One region of the Pseudoalteromonas sp. OANN1 genome, then DNA from elsewhere that is predicted to be linked to it. Evidence: predicted binding sites of a transcription regulator. Region 1 holds the regulator's gene; each other region holds the start of a gene.
What was found. Region 1 encodes ArgR, which controls arginine synthesis, uptake and breakdown. Its sites were predicted from a motif close to ANTGAATANNTATTCANT; they were not measured.

Region 1 (7,238 bases):
TTCAACGCACCATTTTCTAACACCCGCTCTGTGGCTGAACTCGTCTTAGGTGAAATTCTCTTGTTATTGCGCCGTGTTCCTGAGCGTAACGCAAAGGCGCATCGCGGTGAGTGGGATAAATCTGCCGATGGTTCATACGAAGCCCGTGGTAAAACGCTGGGTATTATTGGTTATGGTCACATTGGCACCCAGCTTGGCATTATGGCTGAGAATATCGGGATGAACGTCGAGTTTTATGACATCGAAGATAAGCTCACGCTCGGCAACGCAACGCAGTTACACACGCTAACGCAACTGCTACAAAGAGCGGACGTGGTCAGTTTGCATGTACCAGAGACATCACAGACCAAAAACCTTATCGGCATGGCTGAAATTGAAGTGATGAAACAAGGCGCAATCCTAATTAACGCATCACGTGGAACGGTTGTTGATATCGACGCCTTAGCTGAAGCTTTAGCCGCGAAGAAACTTTCTGGCGCTGCTATCGATGTATTCCCCGTTGAACCAAAATCTAATCATGAAGAGTTTGTCTCACCACTACGCGAGTTTGACAATGTACTGCTAACCCCACACGTTGGTGGTTCTACCCAAGAAGCACAAGAAAACATTGGTGTGGAAGTCGCGGGTAAGTTGGCAAAATATTCAGATAATGGTTCAACAGTCACGGCAGTTAACTTCCCAGAAGTTTCTCTACCTGAATTATCAAACCGAAGTCGTTTATTACACGTACACGTAAACCGCCCAGGCGTACTAACGCAAATCAACCAAGCGTTCGCTCAGCACGGTATCAATATTGCGGCGCAATACCTACAAACGGATGAATCTATTGGTTACGTAGTTATCGACGTCGATAGCGACCACTCTGAAGTAGCACTGAAAGAGTTAAGTGCGGTTGAAGGAACTATCAGAGCACGTATTCTTCACTAATACCAATTGAATTAATTCTCTAATCAATTTGAAGGGTGAAATAGCATATTAGCTTCGTTAAAAATTTCTCATTTAGAACAACTAAATAGCAAAATTTTTGCCTTGCTACTAAAGCTATTTCCCCGCTTCAAGATAGATCATTTACTTAATACAACTGGTATAAGAAGAATCACACATAAAAAAACCAGTCGCTGTGAAGTGACTGGTTTTTTTGTATCAATTTGGCTTACGCCATGAAATCAACACCTTCTTTGATGTCTTTTTCAAGTGTCGCTAGCATGTCGTCTTTTGCTTTTTGCTCAAACGCGCTTAGCTCACCGTAAGGAAGTAACTTCTCTACACCGTTTTTACCAAGGATAACCGGCTGTGCAAAGAATGTTGCATCGCCTGTGTTACCTTCAACGTATGCGTACTCAAGTACTTCTTCACCTTGTAGACCTTTCACTAGTGAGAAGCAGAAACGTGCTGCTGCTGCACCCATTGAAAGTGTAGCTGAACCGCCACCCGCTTTAGCTTCAACCACTTCAGTACCCGCGTTTTGGATACGAGTCGTTAGTGCAGCAACTTCTTCGTCAGTGAACTCAACACCTTCAACTTGAGAAAGCAGAGGTAGAATTGTAGTACCTGAGTGACCACCAATTACTGGGATCTTAACTTCAGCAACGTCTAGACCTTTAAGCTCTGCGATGAAAGTTTCAGCGCGGATAACGTCAAGCGTTGTTACACCGAATACGCGAGCTGGATCATAAGTACCTGCTTTTTTGAACACTTCAGCAACGATTGGTACCGTGCCATTTACTGGGTTTGTGATGATACCAACAAGTGCTTTAGGGCAGCTTCTAACGATACCTTCAGCAAGTGTCTTGATGATACCTGCGTTAACGTTGAATAGGTCAGCACGGTCCATACCAGGCTTACGAGGCATACCAGCAGGGATAAGCACTACGTCAGCACCAGCAAGAGCTGGGTCTAGGTCGTCTTTACCATAACCCGCTACTTTTACCGCAGTTGGGATGTGAGATAAGTCAACTGCAACACCAGGTACAACAGGTGCAACGTCATAAAGCGCTAACTCAGAGCCAGCTGGAAGACCATTTTTAAGCAATAAAGATAGAGCTTGACCGATACCGCCAGCGGCACCTAATACAGCAACTTTCATTTGAATTCTCCATAATTTGAAGGTGGAATTGAGTGTGCAGTAAAGATAATGAAAAGCGCTGTTAAACACAAATTAATCACGGTTATTTTCGAGATTTTTTGACTAATGTCTTAAATAAAAGTGTAAAGATCGCGACACTTTGTACACTTATGCTTTACGACTGCCATTTTGGTCGCGCAAATTTGGGAATCTCGGCGGTTTTGTGTAGAATTTAAAGATTAGCCGTAAAAGAAGACAGACTATGCAGCCGCAAGAAAAACAAGAAGCACTGATCAAAGCATTTAAAGCCATTTTAAAAGAAGAAAACTTTGGCTCTCAAGGTGAAATTGTTGATGCTCTAAAACAACAAGGATTTGACAACGTCAGTCAGAGCAAAGTGTCGCGCATGCTGAGCAAGTTTGGTGCTGTGCGTACACGTAATGCCAAACAAGAAATGGTTTACTGCTTACCCGCCGAAATGAGCGTACCAACAGCAAAAAGTCCTTTACGTCAGTTAGTCGTTGATATTATGCACAACGAAATGATGATTATTATTCGAACCAGTCCTGGTGCTGCACAGTTAATTGCGAGGCTACTTGACTCATTAGGCACCGCAGACGGCGTATTAGGTACCATCGCTGGCGATGACACGATTTTTATTGCCCCTGCCAAAGTATCTGAAATCGACGTTACTTTAGATAAAGTAAAAACTCTGTTCGATAACGTTTAGTCTATTATTTTTATCGGTGCTAACTCACAGGTTAGCACATACTCTGATACTCTAGCTTCTACGAACACGCTTCCCGACTATCACGATAAACAGAATAAATTGCTTAACTTTACAGCAAAAAACGTTTGACATAATATGTCTAACTGTGGCAACTTTAGAAACACATGTGAGGCTTTCTCACAACGCATGGATGGTTTTTAAGCTGATTGACTAGCTTCTCGGATTTGTTTCCTACAGTGTCTCCGTCTTACCGGACACGAACGCTATTCGCTTCACTCAATCATCTCACATTCTATGATGCGGAACTCACCGCTTGATACACACAAAGACACCTTACGGCGCTGAGTGGACAATTCACTTACTTAACCGCTTAAAAGGAAATGCAAGGAACTAAGGATCAGCAATGGAATTTTTAAATACTGCATTTACGTTTCCCACTGTTATTTTTTCAACACTACTACTGATAGTGTTGTTGTTCTGGCTAATTGCTTTACTCGGTTTTGCTGATATCGATATCTTAGAAGGCGATGTTGATATTGAAACCGAAGGCGCAAGCTCTGGTTCTTTTTGGGAAGTCGCTTTTGGCGGCGTCCCTGTGAGTATTTCATTGAGTTTAATCATCGCGCTGGGCTGGATTGTCAGTATTTATGTACAACAGTTTTTTGCTTACCTACTAGGCAATGGCATTTTCTACTACCTGATGGGCACGGTATTTATGCTTGTTAGCCTCATTGCTGCATTACCACTAACCGCCGTCATTGTAAGACCATTACGACGCTTTTTCGAAAGCCAAGAAACCACATCAAAGCAAGCGCTGGTTGGGCTCGAATGCGTTATTGCAACATCGAGAGTTAGCAACACGTTCGGTCAAGCCAGAGTATATATTCAAGGAACAGAGCAACTCATCGAAGTGCGCTCGGATGAAGATAACACTTTCACACTAGGAGACAGTGCCTTACTTATCGAACATGACACCCTTACACATAGCTACACGATTGTGGCTAAACCTTGGTAATAGTACGGAAAATAACGGAATTTAGGAACGAGTTGGTATAGCTAATACCAGCTCAAACAATATAGCGCAACGCAGGAAAAAACATGGAATTTCTAAACAACCTCGGACCGGTGCTCGCAATCGTGGGCATATCCATCGTCATTATTTTTGCCATTCTACTTCTGATTGGAAAGTTCTACCGCAAGGTTGAACAAGGTCAGGCATTGATCATCAACAAGATGAAAAACGAGCCGGATGTCACGACTACAGGCGGCATTGTGCTACCTGTGATCCATAAAATGGAAGTCATGGATATTTCAACTAACCGCATGGTATTGGAGCGTCGTGAAAACAGCGGCCTGATCTGTAAAGACAATATCCGTGCCGACATCGCCATCACTTTTTACATTCGCGTAAACGAAAACAAAGAAGATATCCTACGCGTTGCTAAACAAGTTGGCTGTGCCCGCGCATCGGCACCAGAAACCTTACAAGCATTATTTGAGGCAAAATTCTCCGAAGCCTTGAAAACCGTTGGTAAGCGCATGAATTTTGAGGAGCTATTTACCCATCGTAATGAGTTCCGAGATTCTATTAAAGAAGTGATTGGACAAGATTTATCTGGCTATACGTTAGAAGATGTGGCGATTGATTATCTTGAACAAACCTCTATCGACAAGTTAGATCCAAATAACATTCTTGACGCTGAAGGTATTCGCCGTATTACCGAAAAAACCTCACGCCAAAACGTGGAAACGAACCAACTTAAATGCGATGAAAAAGCGCAAATCGACAACCAAAATCAAGCAGCCTTTGAAAAAGCCGCAGAAGTCGAGCGCCAACGAGAAGATGCCAGCGCGAGACAGCGTCGTGAAATCGAATCGGTGCGCGCTCGCGAAGCCGCAGAAGCTGAACGTGTTAAGCATGAAGAGCGCTTAAAAGCCGAAGAAGCACGCCTCAAAGCGGACGAAGCAATTGCAATTGCAGAGCACAATAAACAGCGTGAAATCGATGTTGCAGAGCAAAACCGCCTTCGCTTACTCGGTATAGAAGAAGAAAAAGTCACGCGTTCTCGCCAGATTGAAATTATCGAACGTGAGCGTGAAACCGAAATACTACGTATTCAAAAGGCCAAAGCGCTAGAAGTTGAACGTAAAGAGATTGCCGATGTTCAGCGTGAACGGGTTGCCGTTGAGAAAACCGTTGCCGAGGAACAAGAGCGCATCAAAGACGTGCAACGTATTGCTGAAGCCGAGCGTGAAAAGCAAGCGAAAATTATTCTTGCTCAAGCTGAGGCCGAAGAAGCGTTGGTTAAAGATATTGAAGCGGCTAAAGCTAAAGAGCAAGCTGCCGAATTTAAAGCCCGTGAAATGGAAAAAATGGCCGCAGCAGAGCTACGTATTGCGAACCAAACCGCAGAGTCGAAGAAAATTCTTGCCGAGGCTGCTCAGGTTGAAGCTGCTGCACCTGGTCTTGCAGAAGCCGATATCATCAAGGCTAAAGCCGCAGCAAGTGCGATACAGGGTGAAACAGACGCCAAAGTGCTACAGCAAAAGCTAGAAGCCGAAGCACAAGGTAAACGTGATATTGGCCGCGCCGAAGCCGATGTACAGGCAGCAATGGCAGAAGCAACTAAGAAGCAAAGTGAAGCCGAAGCGCAAGGCAAACGTGAAATTGGTTTGGCAGAAGCTGAGGTTCAATCAGCAATGGCTGAGGCAATTGAAAAACAAGGTGAAGCAGAAGCTATCAACCTTGAGCGTAAGATGTCAGCAGAAGCCAAAGGCCTTACAGAGAAGCTGGAAGCACTGAATAAGATGGATAAAGACGCCCGTGAATACGAAGGCTTCACGCTACAGTTAAACCAACAGAAAGAGCTGACGCTTGCGAGTATCGAAGCGAACAAGCAGGTTTCTGCAAGTCAGGCTGAAGTATTAGGTAAAGCACTGAGCGGTGCTGATATCAACTTTATGGGCGGCGACGGCCAGTTCTTTAACCAATTTATGAATGCCATCACAGTGGGCAAGTCAATTGACGGCTTAGTCGGCGAAAGTAAGACGGTACAAACCGTATTTAAAGATCACCTAAACGGTGAGCGTAATTTGATGGACGACCTAAAAGGGGTGTTGGCTGGTGCTAATGCGTCGTCGGAAACGCTAAAAAACATCAACATGAGTAAGTTCTTCCAACAACTAAGCAATAGCTCAGATGCGGACAAACAGCAGCTACTCAAGTTACTTGGCGGCTCGTTAAATGGCAGTAAACAAAGCGAACCACTAGAGTAATTAACCCTGAGGAGTCAATCTGCTTGGCTCCTCTCCCCCATTTGCGACAGCGCACATAGGAAAGCAAAGAATGACGGAAGCAACGCAACAAGCGCCAGAGCGAACGCTCGAACAAGACTCTTATCAACTGATTAAACGCCGACTTAGTAACTTTGGCAGCGAACTGAAAAGTCAAATAGATAAACTCAACCAACAGCGTGTTGATACTTTTGGCAGCACCGAGCTTAAAGTGAAAGGTCGAGCAAGAGTTCGTACTGAGCATAACTGCGTACCGCGCGACATCGTACTGATCGGCGACAAGCTTATCTTTGCTTATAATGTCTTTATGGGGCTTAAACAAAATACCCAAGTCAGCGATGTATTCACCGTACAAAAGCTACACTTGCAAGAAGATCATTACGAAATAGAACCTTACCCGCAAGAAACCAAATTCCTCACTGATCAACGTTTCTTACGGGACTTCGCCGAACTATACACGTATTACAAAGACACCCGTCTACAGCACCTATTTGTTAAATCAAACAAGCTTTTTGCACTATTTCAGATTGGCGAAAAGCTCTCTGATGTCCGCGTGTTTCGCTGGCAAATCGCCAAAGACGAAACCTTAGATTACATTGATAACCGAGGAGAGCGTGACCTAGGCGAAGTGGAAAACTTTGACTTTGAATGGCAAAAAACCGATCGCGCCGATCACGTCGAAGGCCGTCACCCACATATTAATGTAAACGACAAAGTATTTATTGAAGTATCGAGTGGCAAACTCACCGTAAAAATAGAAAACAATACCCAAAGCGGTGAAGGTATTTATCAAGAAGCCGTTGATGACGCCAGTCAATCACTCGCAGATTGCGATTTACGTTTTGCCGAAGTTGGCGAAATGGTGTTGTTAAAGTTACTTCCCTACCGAGAAAAACAATGGCGTTATTTTATTTATAATTGCCGCACCCAACAGGTATTGCGCCAAGATGCGCTGGGTGGTGCCTGTGTTCAATTACCTGAGAACCAAGGAATTATTTTTCCTGGTGGCTATTATTTACAATCTGGGCAAACACGCTATTTTGACGACCAACTGGACGATTTAATTTTCCATCGCCAGATCAAATCACCCAATGGTGAAGATGTACTGTATATCTTCTACGAACCAAACGAGGGTCGCTACGCACTTTT
Region 2 (7,238 bases), on a different contig from region 1:
CGGCAAGACTTTCATCATTGTCGAAAGAAAATACCCCTGCCGACACGGCTAATACCGTCCCAAGCAGAGCAATCCGTGCTTTATATCTAGAAACCATAACCCTATCCCCAGAAGTTAGATATCACATAATGATACACAATGTTCGTTTATTGCACAATCATAAAGCGCCTTAAATCGCAGACATTTTGGGCAATTTACGGTACAGTATCGCGGTCTTACGTTTAGGGGAAAAGTATGTCTGATTTTTTAATTGCACCATCCATTCTATCCGCAGATTTTGCGAGGTTAGGCGAAGATGTTGAAAAGGTACTGACAGCAGGTGCCGACGTGGTTCATTTCGATGTAATGGATAATCACTATGTGCCAAATTTAACTTTTGGTCCAATGATTTGTGACGCATTAAGAAATTACGGAATTACCGCTCCTATCGACGTACACTTGATGATAAAGCCTGTAGATAGTCTAATTCCCGAGTTTGCTAAAGCCGGGGCGAGCATTATTACATTTCACCCAGAGGCCAGTGAGCATATAGACAGAAGCCTTGCTTTGATTAAAGAGTCAGGTTGTAAAGCTGGCTTGGTATTTAATCCGGGCACGCCGCTGCATTATCTCGATCATGTGATGGATAAAATTGATCAAATCCTCTTGATGTCGGTAAATCCTGGTTTTGGCGGCCAAAGTTTTATCCCACATACACTTGAGAAATTAAAAGAAGCGAGAGCACGCATTGATGCTTCCGGTCGCGATATTCGCCTTGAAGTGGATGGAGGAATTAAAGTAGACAACATTGCTGAAGTTGCAGCGGCAGGTGCAGACATGTTTGTTGCGGGTTCCGCTATCTTTAATCAACCCGATTACAAAGCGGTAATAGACGCCATGCGTCAAGAATTAGCAAAGGTAAAATAATGCGTTTTGAGGGTATTTTATTTGACCTCGATGGCACGTTAGTTGATAGCGTCGAGGATATGTACATGGCGCTCAATTTAACGCTGTCTGAGCTTGCTCACCCGATTGTTAGTCATGCTCTGGTGCGTGAATGGGTAGGTAACGGCATCGATATGTTAGTAAAAAGAGGTCTAAGCGGTAGCCATGAAGTTAGCGAAGACTTATCCGAAAGTTTAGCGCACACCGCCATTGAGCGTTTTAAAGTGCATTATGATGAATTAGTTGGTCAGTATGCTGGTTTATATCCGCATGTTGAGACGGGGCTATCTGCATTTGCCACAGTGCCAAAAGCCATCGTGACCAATAAAAATCGTACATTTACGCTAAAGTTGCTAGATAAATTAAATCTCACATCGCATTTTGATTGTATCGTCTGTGGTGATGACACTGACAAAAAGCCATCACCAGCTCCGCTATTGCTGGCTGCCGAGCGTCTTGGAATACCAGCGGATAAGTTAATCATGGTTGGGGATTCTAAAAGCGATATTTTGGCCGCTCAGGGCGCTAAGATACCTGTGATTGCGCTAAATTATGGGTATAATCAGGGATTCGATTTGAAAGAGTTCAATCCACAGTACCTTTGTGATGGATTCTTAGATATTATTCCCATTATCAATCAACGTTAATTCAATGAAGAAATAAAGGAACGACATGAGTAAACCTGTAGTATTAAGTGGTATTCAGCCAACCGGTGGTATGACAATAGGCAATTACGTAGGTGCCATTAACCAGTGGCTTAAACTACAAAACGATCATGATTGTTACTTTATGTTGGTTGACTTGCATGCCATTACGGTTCGCCAAGAGCCACAGCAACTACGCGATCGCGTATTAGATGGTGTAGCACTATATACCGCTTGCGGCATCGACCCAGATAAATCGTCACTATTTGTTCAATCACAGGTTCCTGAACATGCACAGCTAGGTTGGGTGCTGAACTGTTATGCACAAATGGGTGAACTAAACCGCATGACGCAGTTTAAAGATAAGTCAGCAAAGCACGCCAATAACGTAAACGTTGGCTTATTCGCCTATCCAGTATTGCAAGCTGCTGATATTTTACTGTATCAAGCGGATCAGGTACCGGTTGGTGAAGACCAAAAGCAGCACCTTGAGTTGACCCGCGATATCGCAACGCGCTTTAACAACTTGTATGGTGATGTCTTTAAGATCCCAGAACCTTATATTCCAGAGTTTGGCGCTCGTGTTATGAGCTTGCAAGATCCGAGCAAGAAGATGTCAAAATCAGACGAAAACCCAAATGGTTTTGTGATGTTGTTGGATGAGCCTAAGAAGATAGAGAAAAAGCTGAAAAAAGCGGTAACGGATTCAGATGAGCAAGCACGCATTTACTTTGATCGTGTTGAAAAACCTGGTGTATCCAACTTACTGACTCTACTTAGTGTTGCAACTAAACGCTCAATTGAAGAGTTAGTGCCAGAGTACGAAGACAAAATGTACGGTCATTTGAAGAAAGACACTGCCGATGCGGTAGTGAATATGCTTGAGCCTATTCAAGCGCGCTTTAAAGAAATCCGTGAAGATCAAACTCTGCTGGACGAGATCATGAAAAAAGGTGCGGAAAAAGCAAGTATTCGTGCCGAAAAAACACTGAAAGCTGTGTATGACGCCGTCGGTTTTATTCCTCGCGGTTAGTAAAACACAAAGAAAGACACCATTTATGGTGTCTTTTTGTTTTACAAGGGTCTATCGCCCCTTGGCTTAAAGCAGATACGAGATATAAGAAAACCCTCCTGTTGAGTTCGTGATAAAATAGACTTATAACGAAGATCTTTACCCTAGTGGCGAATAGGCCGCTTGGTTCTTTTAGTGGTACCTACATGCTGTTGATGATTGATAACTATGATTCCTTTACCTACAACCTAGTGCAGTATTTTCAGCGCTTAGATGTGGATGTGCTGGTAAAGCGAAATGATGAAATCAGCGCCTCGCAAATCAAGCAGCTTAATCCCAAATATGTTGTGCTATCTCCTGGTCCTTGCAGTCCTGATGAAGCGGGGATCTCGCTTGAAGTCGTAAAACGTCTACAGGGACAAATCCCTATTCTCGGCATTTGCCTTGGTCATCAAACTATTGCACAAGCTTTAGGTGGCAAAGTCATTCGCGCAAAACAAGTGATGCATGGTAAAACGTCTCAAGTCCACCATAACAATATGGGTGTATTTCAAGGCCTGCCATCACCGTACGAAGTATGCCGCTACCACTCTTTGGTTGTTGAGCAAAGTAGCTTACCAAATGCTCTAGCCGTAACGGCTTGGACACAGACACAAGAGGGTGAACGTGATGAAATTATGGGACTCTTAGCATCCGATAGAGCGCTAGAAGGTGTGCAATTTCACCCAGAAGCTATCCTCACGGAACACGGCTTAGCATTACTTGATAACTTTATAAAACGCTTCTAAAGTTTAAACAAAACCAACAGAGTTTCGCCTAGGTGTTATATATCCATATTCGCTGCGCTTTTGTTGGTTAGACTGGCTTTTGATATATAACTTTTTGATTCTATTGTGCGCAATATCAAATCATAATATTGCTTTTACTGGTATAATACTAATCAGTAAGACGATTCTGTTGAGTGCTTAACTCAGTGTTTTTCTTTTAGATAAGTAGCATGCATGACGCAAGAAAATAAGCAAATTAGAATGGCACAAGCGCTATCCGAGCGTGCCCATGACCTCCTTATCAGCCTCAACTTTGCGCAGAAGCAAATAGGCTATATCCATACATTTGATATTAGCTACGGTGAGAATATCGCACAGCGCACTATGCTAGAGGTGGAAATTGCTGCGGCTGCAAAACGCCAAGAAAGCAGCACAAGTCATCACAAATACATTGCCAAAGCGAGTAAGCATCTACATTCCGTTATCGAAGAAGCTATCACAAAGCAACTGCATGACCTTGATAATATCTATCATGAAGTCATTGGCATTCAAGACTCCGTTCCTGCGATTTTAGATATTCTTGCTGTGCGCTCAGCTTCAGTTGGACGTTTAGAGCCTTTGGTCAATGACTTAAGTTGGCTGGGTCGCGAGCTGGTTTCGCTTGTCAACTTGCCACAGTATCGCAAAAAAAACAGTAAAGGCACGTCCATTAAGGTCGACACGCCAGCATTAGCATTAAGGTATTTAGGCCTTGAGAACTTGCAAATGGTGATCCCGACAATGGCGGTGAGACATTGGATGCCGCATGCAACAGAGCCGTTTACTCTGATGAAACGTAAATTACGCGAATTGAGTATGAGTACGGCCATTGCGGCAAAAGAGCTGGCACCATTTTTTGGGGTAAAAGAACAGCATGCGTTTACTTTAGGCATGTTGTTAGAGCTTGGAAAAGTGGCCTTGATCCGTCTTTATTTACGCACCTTCGAAAAGGTGTGGCAAGCCAAGGTGCAAATAGCACGAGACAAAAAGCAAAAAGATCTACACACCGCATTAATGGAGTTGTCTCCTGATCCGTTATTTTTACGTAATTTGTTGATTGAACATTCGGCAGAGATTTCACGTAAGTTAATTGAAAAAATGGAGTTACGTTATTTACCCTTTAATGCTGTCATGGAAGAGTATGCGCAAACTTATCTACCAAACTCGCATAAAAACATTGCCGACCCATTACCACTGACGCAAGTGATGCAAAAAGCCTATGGCTACGCACAACTGCTTGTTTTAAAAGATAGCCAGTTAATTGAAGACGACGAAGCCGAGATTTTGCTCAATCATTTAGAACTTACCGAGGAAATGCGTCAGCAATTGGCAAAATGTGCGTTCCATAACCTGCAGTTGACGATTTTGTAAAAAAAATTGAAATTTTTTTTGCGACTATTCATTCAAAACCTAATCTTAAATGATCTGTGCAAGGCTGCACGGCGCTTGCTTTGCCCTAAATATCTGCCCTAGATAGTTATTCACTTGAGTTGAGAATATATGTTAAACCCTTGAATACTAAGGGCTGAGAACGTGGTATAAGTGAGACAAATGGCGCTTTTTCTGGAATAATGAGCGTATGAATTTTGTGCCATCAAGGGGCGGGTCAAAATACATAGCACCGAATTGGTGTGAATAAATATCCTATCAAGTGGCGGCAACGCGCCGACCTCCAAAAGGAAATGACTCCTTGTTTGCACTTTCACTCACCAAATATGAGGAAATAAAATGACTATCAATCGTGAATTGTTTGACGACGTAATGGTACCTAACTACGCACCTTCAGCGGTAATTCCAGTGAAAGGTGAAGGTTCTCGAGTATGGGATCAGGAAGGTCGTGAGTACATCGACTTTGCTGGTGGTATCGCAGTTAACTGTCTAGGTCATTGTCACCCAGCTTTGGTGGGCGCGCTTAAAGAGCAAGGCGAGAAAATTTGGCATCTGTCTAACGTGATGACCAATGAGCCTGCACTACGTTTAGCGAAAAAGCTAACTGATGCAACGTTCGCAGAGAAAGTCTACTTTGCAAACTCAGGTGCAGAAGCGAACGAAGCGGCGCTTAAACTAGCACGTCGTTGGGCACTAGATAAGTTTGGTGCTGAAAAGTCGCAAATCATCTCTTTCAATAAAGGTTTCCACGGCCGTACTTTCTTCACTGTGACCGTAGGTGGTCAAGCTGCATACTCTGATGGTTTTGGTCCAAAGCCGGGCGACATTGTTCATACAGACTATAACGATTTAGCGGCATTTGAAGCGCTTATCTCAGACAACACTTGTGCCGTGATGATGGAGCCGCTACAAGGTGAAGGTGGCATCATTTCACCAACTGCTGAGTTTGTAAAAGGTGTTCGCGAGCTGTGTGACAAGCACAATGCGCTACTTATTTTTGATGAAGTGCAAACTGGTGTTGGTCGTACAGGTGATTTGTATGCATACCAAGGTTTAAACGTAACCCCTGATATTTTAACAACGGCTAAAGCGCTTGGCGGTGGTTTCCCTATCGGCGCGATGATCACAACAACAGAGATTGCTGCGCACCTAAAAGTAGGTACTCATGGTTCTACATACGGCGGTAACCCGCTGGCGTGTGCGGTTGCAGAAGCGGCATTCGACACAGTAAACACAACAGCAGTACTTGATGGCGTAAAAGCAAAAGAGCAGCTGTTCCGTGAACTATTAAACGACATCAACGAAAAGTACAACGTATTCACCGAAGTACGTGGTAAAGGTCTATTGCTTGGTGGTGTAGTCACTGAAAAGTACGAAGGCAAAGCAAAAGAATTCTTGGTTGAAGGTATCAAGCAAGGCGTGATGTCACTTGTTGCAGGTGCAAACGTAGTACGTTTCACTCCATCTCTTGTTATTCCAGAAGGTGACATCCGCGAAGGGATGGCACGTTTTGAAAAAGCCGTTGCTGCGGTAGTTGCTAACAACGCTTAATACTGGTTGCAAGGTCACCTTTTGGTGGCCTTGTTGTTATCCACATTTTTGAGGAGTAAGCGGGCTCATGATGATCCTTCGCCCAATCCAAGAAAGCGATTATCCAGCGCTTTTAAACATTGCTCACGAATCAGGTCACGGTTTTACCTCTTTGCCTGTAAACGAAGAGCTATTACAGAAGAAGATTGCACGCTCTGTTGCTTCCTTTGGCAAGCAAGCAGACAAGCCTTTTGATGAAGGCTATTTATTTGTATTAGAAGATACTGAAACAGGCGAGGTGGTTGGTACCAGCGGTATCGAAGCTGCGGTTGGTTTAGATGATGCGTTTTATCATTATCACCTAAGCAAAGTGATCCACTCTTCACGCACACTCGATGTTTATAAAGCAGTGGATATTTTAACGCTATGTAATGACTACACTGGCGCGACGGAATTATGCACCCTGTTTTTGAAAGATGGCTATCGCAAAGGCGCAAACGGCAAACTGCTGTCTCGCTCTCGCTTTATGTTTATCAATCAACATCGTGATCGTTTTGCTGAAACCGTTATCGCGGAAATGCGCGGTGTTTCTAACGAGCAAGGCGAAAGTCCATTCTGGCAATGGCTTGAAGAGCACTTCTTCTCGATGGATTTCCCGACTGCGGATTATCTAACGGGGATTGGCCAAAAGGTCTTTATTGCTGAATTAATGCCTAAGTACCCAATCTACGTAAACCTGCTTAGTAAAGAAGCACAAGCGGTGATTGGTGAAGTTCACGACAATACGCGTCCTGCAATTGAGCTACTAAAAAGCGAAGGTTTCACATTTAATGGTTATGTTGATATCTTCGACGCAGGTCCAACGGTAGAAGCAAAAGTGGGGAATATCCGCACGGTTCGCAATAGTGAAACTCGTACTGTGAAAATAGGCGA
Region 3 (7,238 bases), on a different contig from region 1:
GGAGGAACCGGTTCAGCAAGCATACTCGCCAGTTCTTCCTCTAATTCCCTTAACTCTCGGCGTTTACTTGAGGTCATCGCAATACGGCGTGCCATTGAGCCTTTTAAACTGCGTACGATATCTAAGTTGCTAGGCATACCATCATTACAAAAGCCAGCTCGATGCGTTTTCATTTGCATTAATTTATCTAACTGGCTTTGTTGTAAGTTGGGTAACTCCAAGTCTTCAAACAATAGGTCTAAGTATTCGTCTTTTGAAATAGAGAATACAAAATCGTCTTGCCCTTCACCTTGGTTACTTGCCTCGCCATCACCTGACCCACCACCTTGCCCTGAAGGAGGGCGCTGGATCCGATCGCCCGTTGAAAATTGATCGTTACCTGGGTGAATGAGCTCTCTGTCCCCCCCTTTTCCCTGGTGGAAAGTGGGCTCGCTGATATCTCGTTGTGGGATAGAAATGCTTTCGCCACTGGAGATATCAGTCACACTACGTTTGTTGATGGCCTCTGAAACCGCTTTCTTTATCTGCTTCTTGTAGCGGCGGATAAAACGTTGGCGGTTCAGAGTGCTCTTATTTTTGCCGTTAAGACGGCGGTCAATAAAATGCGCCATATAACACCCTCTTCATACTAACAAGTTACTGTGACTTTCTAACTCTTAAATACCATTCTGAAAGTAGGCGAACTTGTTTTTGGGTATAGCCTTTATCAACCATACGATTGACAAAGTCCTCGTGCTTCTTCTGATCTTCGGCAGAGGTTTTTGCATTAAATGAAATTACAGGGAGTAAGTCTTCGGTATTAGAGAACATTTTCTTCTCGATAACCGTTCTTAGTTTTTCATAGCTGGTCCATACTGGATTGTCACCATTGTGATGGGCTCTTGCTCTTAAAACAAAGTTGACTATCTCGTTACGGAAATCTTTTGGATTGGAAATACCGGCTGGCTTTTCAATCTTTTCCAGCTCGCCGTTAAGCGCGGCTCTATCAAACAGTTGACCTGTATCTGGGTCACGATATTCCTGATCTTGGATCCAAAAGTCTGCATAGGTAACATAGCGGTCGAAAATATTTTGGCCGTACTCAGAGTACGACTCAAGGTAAGCTGTTTGTAGTTCTTTACCGATAAATTCGACATATTGTGGGATTAGATACCCTTTTAGATGGCTTAGGTAGCGCTCTTGTACTTCAGCGTTAAATTGTTCGCGCTCAATTTGCTGCTCAAGTACATAGAACAAATGAACAGGGTTTGCTGCGACTTCACTATGGTCAAAGTTAAACACACGGGAGAGGATCTTAAAGGCAAAGCGAGTTGAAAGGCCGTTCATGCCTTCGTCAACGCCTGCATAATCTCTGTATTCTTGATAGGATTTAGCTTTTGGATCTGTGTCTTTTAAGCTTTCACCATCGTAAACCCGCATTTTTGAATAGATACTGGAGTTCTCTGGTTCTTTGATTCGAGACAGTGCTGAAAACTTCGCTAAAGTTTCTAAAGTGCCAGGCGCACAGGGGGCTTCCCTGAGTTCACTATTTTCAATAAGCTTCTCGTAAATTTTGACCTCTTCAGACACGCGTAAACAATAAGGCACTTTGACGATGTAAACACGGTCTAAAAATGCCTCGTTGTTTTTATTGTTCTTAAAGGTTTGCCATTCAGACTCGTTAGAGTGAGCGAGTATTAGGCCGCTAAATGGTAGGGCGGAAATACCCTCGGTACCATTGTAGTTGCCTTCTTGGGTTGCAGTTAGCAGCGGGTGTAGCACCTTAATGGGTGCTTTAAACATCTCGACAAATTCCATCAAACCTTGGTTCGCAAGACATAGCGCGCCAGAATACGCATAAGCATCAGGGTCATTTTGAGCGAAATGCTCAAGTTTACGAATATCAACTTTACCCACCAGCGCTGAGATATCTTGGTTGTTCTCATCCCCTGGCTCTGTTTTCGCGATAGCAATTTGATCAAGAATGGAAGGGTAACGTTTTACGACCTTAAATTGTGTAATATCTCCATTGTACTCATGTAAGCGTTTAGTTGCCCATGGAGACATTATCGTTTTAATATAGCGCCCAGGAATGCCGTACTCTTTTTCAAGTAGGTCGGCATCTTCTTGTGGGCTAAACAAGCAAAGCGGGTGGTCATTAACGGGTGAGCCTTTTAAAGAATAAACCGGCACCTTTTGCATCAAATACTTGAGCTTTTCTGCGATAGACGATTTACCACCACCAACCGGGCCGAGTAAATAGAGCACTTGTTTGCACTCTTCAAGCCCCTGTGCGGCATGTTTGAGATACGATACTATTTGTTCAATGGCATCCTCCATACCGTAAAACTCATTGAAGGCAGGGTATCGAGCTATTACTCTATTCGAAAACAGCCGACTAAGTCTGGCATCTTTCGACGTATCGATCATTTCTGGTTCGCCTATTGCCATCAGAAGTCGCTCAGGTGCGCTGGCATAGGCTGATTTGTCATTTTTACAAATTTCAAGAAATTCCGCGATGGTGTACTCTTCTTCTTGCGCGGCTTCATATCTGGCCTGATAATGTTCAAATATTGTCATAACGACCTCCAATAAGCTACTTGGTGTGGTTTGCGGATCACAGATTTGGAAAGGTTACTTAAAGCTTAGTCGTGATATGAAGAATACCCAAAAAAAACTAGATTTTTTATGTATTAATGTTGAGTTACAGGCATGAAAAAAGGGCGCTTGTGCGCCCCATTGTTGCATCAATACTGATAGTTGATGTTAAGCTAGGTTGCTGTTAGCGAAATCCCAGTTAACAAGTGCCCAGAAACCTTTAAGGTAATCAGGACGAACATTACGGTAATCGATGTAGTAAGCGTGTTCCCACAGGTCAACTGTGATGATAGGGGTAACACCTTCTTCAGTCAGCGGAGTCGCTGCATTTGAAGTGTTAACGATATCTAGAGAGCCGTCAGCTAGTTGTACTAACCAAGTCCAGCTTGAACCAAAGTTGTTAACTGCTTTGTCGTTGAAAGCTTCTTGGAATGCTGCGAATGAGCCCCATTTTGCATTAATTAGTTCAGCAACTTTACCTGTTGGTTCGCCACCTGCATTTGGCGCAAGGCTGTGCCAGTAGAAGGTGTGGTTCCAGATTTGAGCAGCATTGTTGAAAACACCACCTTCAGAGCTACATACGATCTCTTCTAGTGATTTACCTTCAAAGTCAGTACCTTCGATAAGACCGTTAAGCTTTACAACGTATGTGTTGTGGTGCTTACCGTGGTGGAATTCTAGCGTCTCTTGAGAAACGTGCGGCTCAAGAGCATTTAGTGCATAAGGTAGTGACGGTAGTTCAAATGCCATATTAATCTCCATTTTTTGGTTGATTTGCCAATAACGCATACGAAAGGTAGCTAACATCAGCCCACTTTTCTATACCATTGGCCTATATAGTGATACTATAATTCCTGACTATTTTACTCAAGTTTTGGCAAACAGCAATGCGTGCCAGTGACTTAATGACTTATAATACACATTCTTTGTGAACATATGCCTAATAGCAGTCAAAGTGTAGAACATCATGACAGGCGGTCATGCTTATTTTAGCCATGTATCCCAAGATTCTATCGCTGCTTAAAGCTTGGCATTATGAATGCAACAGGTGTTGTTAAAGTGAGTAGCAAGCTAAAACGCCGATGCTAAACTAAATATTGATAAGCATTGGACGAAACGTCATTTTGAGGTAACTAATGGAAACTATTGACAAGATTAAACAGCAGATCGAAGAAAACCCAATCATTCTATATATGAAAGGGTCGCCAAAACTCCCTAACTGTGGTTTCTCTTCGCAGGCATCTCAGGCTTTGATGGCGTGTGGTGAGCAGTTTGCTTATGTTGACATTTTATTAAATCCAGACATTCGTGCTGAACTACCGCATTATGCGAACTGGCCAACTTTCCCACAGCTTTGGGTCGAAGGTGAGTTAATCGGTGGTTGTGACATCATCATTGAGATGTTCCAAAAGGGTGAGCTTCAACCTCTTATTGCTGAAACAGCAGCTAAATATAAGAAAGACGAAGCAGCAGCGGAATAAGCTAACCGCTTATGGCAGAGTCGATACTCTGCCATGCTTTATTTTTTAAAAATCTTCTAATATCTTCCTACCTACTTTTCTTAGCAAGTCTTTTTGTCTGATGTTTGGTTGAAAACCAGAAGTTCATTGAATTTAAGGTATCGACACTTTCATTAACGCTATTCGCGTTTATCTAACTTAGAGCTACTCGCTTATTTTTATCAACTCAAGTTGACGTTAGCGTCAAGCTAAAAACGCTCTCTGTTTTGCATACCTATATAAACAGTGTAATCGAACGTGCTTCGATATTGAGTTCTATAAAATCCAAAAAGTGAATAATTATTCATTTTTACCTTGGTTTACGTTTACGTAAACGTTTGCTTTTGGTTGTGTCTCGTTGCATTTTTATTGGTGTGATACCGGTGTCATTTTGCAAATTTATATTCACTATTTTCAAAGTGGCAAATTTATTACGATTTTGGCTAACTTGTCTTACCAATGAGAAATATTCAAGTTTATGAATATGTATTCATATTTGTGTTGACTCTACTTTCAATCAAGGCTAATTTTGAATATCTGCCAGCATTTCGTCGTACCGTCATGGGCTGGCCGTTGTAGCAAGGGGAGGAGTCTATGTTATACGACTCAAAATTAGAAAAAGATAACTGTGGATTTGGCTTGATTGCGCATGTAAGCGGTCAGCCGAGTCACAAACTGATCCGTACAGCAATCACAGGTTTGGACCGCATGCAGCACCGAGGTGGTATTTCTGCAGATGGTAAAACCGGTGATGGTTGCGGTCTGTTATTACAAAAGCCGGATAGTTTTTTCCGCGCCGTCGCAGCTGAAAACGATTGGCATGTAGGCAAAAACTATGCGGTAGGTATGCTATTTTTAAATCAGGACTATGAGCTTGCAGCTGCGGCTGAAAAAGTGATCAGTGAAGAATTAGAAAAAGAAACACTGACGCTCATAGGTTGGCGTGAAGTACCCACCGATCCATCTATGCTTGGTCCTATTGCTAAAGCACAATTACCGCAGTTTAAACAGGTTTTTGTCGGTGCTCCAGAAGGGTGGCGTCCTAAAGATTTAGAGCGTCGTCTATATATAGCAAGACGACGCATAGAAAAGCGTTTAGAACAAGATGAGCAGTTTTATATTTGTAGTTTGTCCGGTTTAGTGACTATCTACAAAGGCTTAATGATGCCGGCGGATCTACCGAATTTTTATACGGATCTTGCTGATATGCGGATGACCAGTGCGATTTGCGTATTCCATCAACGCTTTTCAACCAATACACAGCCTCGATGGCCGTTGGCGCAACCATTCCGCTATTTAGCTCACAATGGTGAGATCAATACCATTGAAGGTAACCGTCAGTGGGCGAGGGCACGTGCTTACAAGTTCGCGTCACCTTTATTACCAGATTTGCAAAATGCGGCACCGTTTGTCAATGAAACGGGTTCTGACTCGTCTAGTTTAGATAACATGCTAGAGCTATTTTTAGCTGGTGGCATGGACTTATTCCGTGCTATGCGTATGTTAGTACCACCTGCATGGCAGAAAAATCGCGCTATGGATGAAGACTTACGCGCATTCTATGACTTTAACTCCATGCATATGGAACCGTGGGATGGACCAGCTGGCATCGTAATGTCTGATGGGCGCTTTGCTGCCTGTAATTTGGACCGTAACGGTCTTCGTCCTGCCCGTTATGTGATCACACAAGACGGCTTTATTACGCTTGCCTCGGAAGTGGGCATTTGGGATTACGCGCCAGATGAAGTTATTGAAAAAGGTCGCGTGGGTCCAGGTGAATTACTGGTGGTTGATACTTTACATGGCAAGATTTGGCAGTCCGATGAAATCGATCAAGATTTGAAATCCAGACATCCATACAAAACTTGGCTTGAGCAAAACGTTAAGCGTTTAACGCCATTTGAAGCACTAGATGAAAAAGCGGCTGGCAAGCGCGATCTTGACGATGAAACCTTGTTGACCTATCAGAAGCAGTTTGGTTATACCAACGAAGAGCTCGACCAAGTTATTCGCGTGATGGGTGAAAATGGCCAAGAAGCAACTGGTTCAATGGGGGACGATACGCCATTTGCAGTGCTATCTGAAGGACACCGCTCGATATTTGACTACTTCCGCCAGAAGTTTGCTCAGGTCACTAACCCGCCAATCGATCCGTTACGGGAAAATCATGTAATGTCACTGGCGACTTGTATTGGTCGCGAGCAAAACGTTTTTAACGAAACCACAGGTCATGCTAAACGTTTGCAGTTTGCCTCGCCGGTACTGACTTATTCTGATATGCAGCAGCTATTAACCGCCGATGATGACCATTACTGTGCGTGTAAAATTTCATTGATTTACGAGATTGAAGAGTCTTTGCAAGATGCAATCAAGCGTATTTGTGATGAGGCTGTTGCAAAAGCAGGCTCCGGGTGCGTGATGTTAGTGCTCAGTGACCGAGAAATTGCTGCAGGCAAGCAAGTTATCCCAGCGGCGATGGCCGTGGGGGCGGTACAAAGGCGACTGGTGGATGGCAACCTGCGTTGCGATACCAATATTTTGGTTGAAACAGGTAGCGTAAGAGATCCGCACCAGTTTGCTGTTATGTTAGGTTTTGGCGCAACAGCGATTTATCCTTATCTAGCCTACGAAACCCTTGTGGCAATGTGTGATAAGAAGATCATTAAAAAGTCTTACCGCGAGGTGACTCTGTCTTATCGCGGCGCGATTAACAAAGGTTTATACAAGATCATGTCGAAGATGGGGATCAGCACCATTGCTTCCTATCGTTGTTCGATGTTGTTTGAAGCCGTCGGTTTATCCGATGAGGTGGTTGAATTGTGCTTCAAAGGAGTTGCAAACCGTATTAAAGGTGCGTGTTTTGACGACTTTGCCTTGGAGCAACAACAACTCAATAAATTGGCATTTAGCAAGCGTAAACTGCTATCACACGGTGGATTATTAAAGTATGTGCATGGTGGTGAATACCATGCCTATAACCCAGATGTCGTGCAAACTTTGCAGACCGCAGTTCGTTCGGGTAACTATCAAGACTACGTTAAATATGCGGAGCTGGTAAATAACCGTCCAATTACCAATCTGCGAGACATGCTTAAGCTTAACACGGCGCAACAAGCAATCGACATCAACGATGTTGAGCCTGCGACTGAGCTATACAAACGT

Region 2: the regulator ArgR is predicted to act here: its motif matches at 5,017-5,034, upstream of NH462_RS11750 (aspartate aminotransferase family protein).
Region 3: the regulator ArgR is predicted to act here: its motif matches at 4,554-4,571, upstream of gltB (glutamate synthase large subunit).

Annotation. Positions count from the first base shown of each region.
Region 1 covers NZ_JAMXSE010000008.1:60,138-67,375, reverse strand. The annotation lists gene serA (phosphoglycerate dehydrogenase) at 1-927, shown strand, start outside; gene mdh (malate dehydrogenase) at 1,154-2,086, opposite strand; gene argR (transcriptional regulator ArgR) at 2,328-2,795, shown strand; gene NH462_RS09040 (OB-fold-containig protein) at 3,199-3,810, shown strand; gene NH462_RS09035 (hypothetical protein) at 3,894-6,071, shown strand; gene NH462_RS09030 (DNA repair ATPase) at 6,142-7,238, shown strand, end outside.
Region 2 covers NZ_JAMXSE010000012.1:42,085-49,322, forward strand. The annotation lists gene NH462_RS11720 (hypothetical protein) at 1-97, opposite strand, end outside; gene rpe (ribulose-phosphate 3-epimerase) at 235-906, shown strand; gene NH462_RS11730 (HAD-IA family hydrolase) at 906-1,571, shown strand; gene trpS (tryptophan--tRNA ligase) at 1,597-2,601, shown strand; gene NH462_RS11740 (aminodeoxychorismate/anthranilate synthase component II) at 2,787-3,368, shown strand; gene NH462_RS11745 (HDOD domain-containing protein) at 3,582-4,757, shown strand; gene NH462_RS11750 (aspartate aminotransferase family protein) at 5,115-6,326, shown strand; gene astA (arginine N-succinyltransferase) at 6,394-7,238, shown strand, end outside.
Region 3 covers NZ_JAMXSE010000024.1:21,940-29,177, forward strand. The annotation lists gene NH462_RS17815 (YeaH/YhbH family protein) at 1-611, opposite strand, end outside; gene NH462_RS17820 (PrkA family serine protein kinase) at 637-2,559, opposite strand; gene NH462_RS17825 (Fe-Mn family superoxide dismutase) at 2,746-3,327, opposite strand; gene NH462_RS17830 (Grx4 family monothiol glutaredoxin) at 3,714-4,058, shown strand; gene gltB (glutamate synthase large subunit) at 4,671-7,238, shown strand, end outside.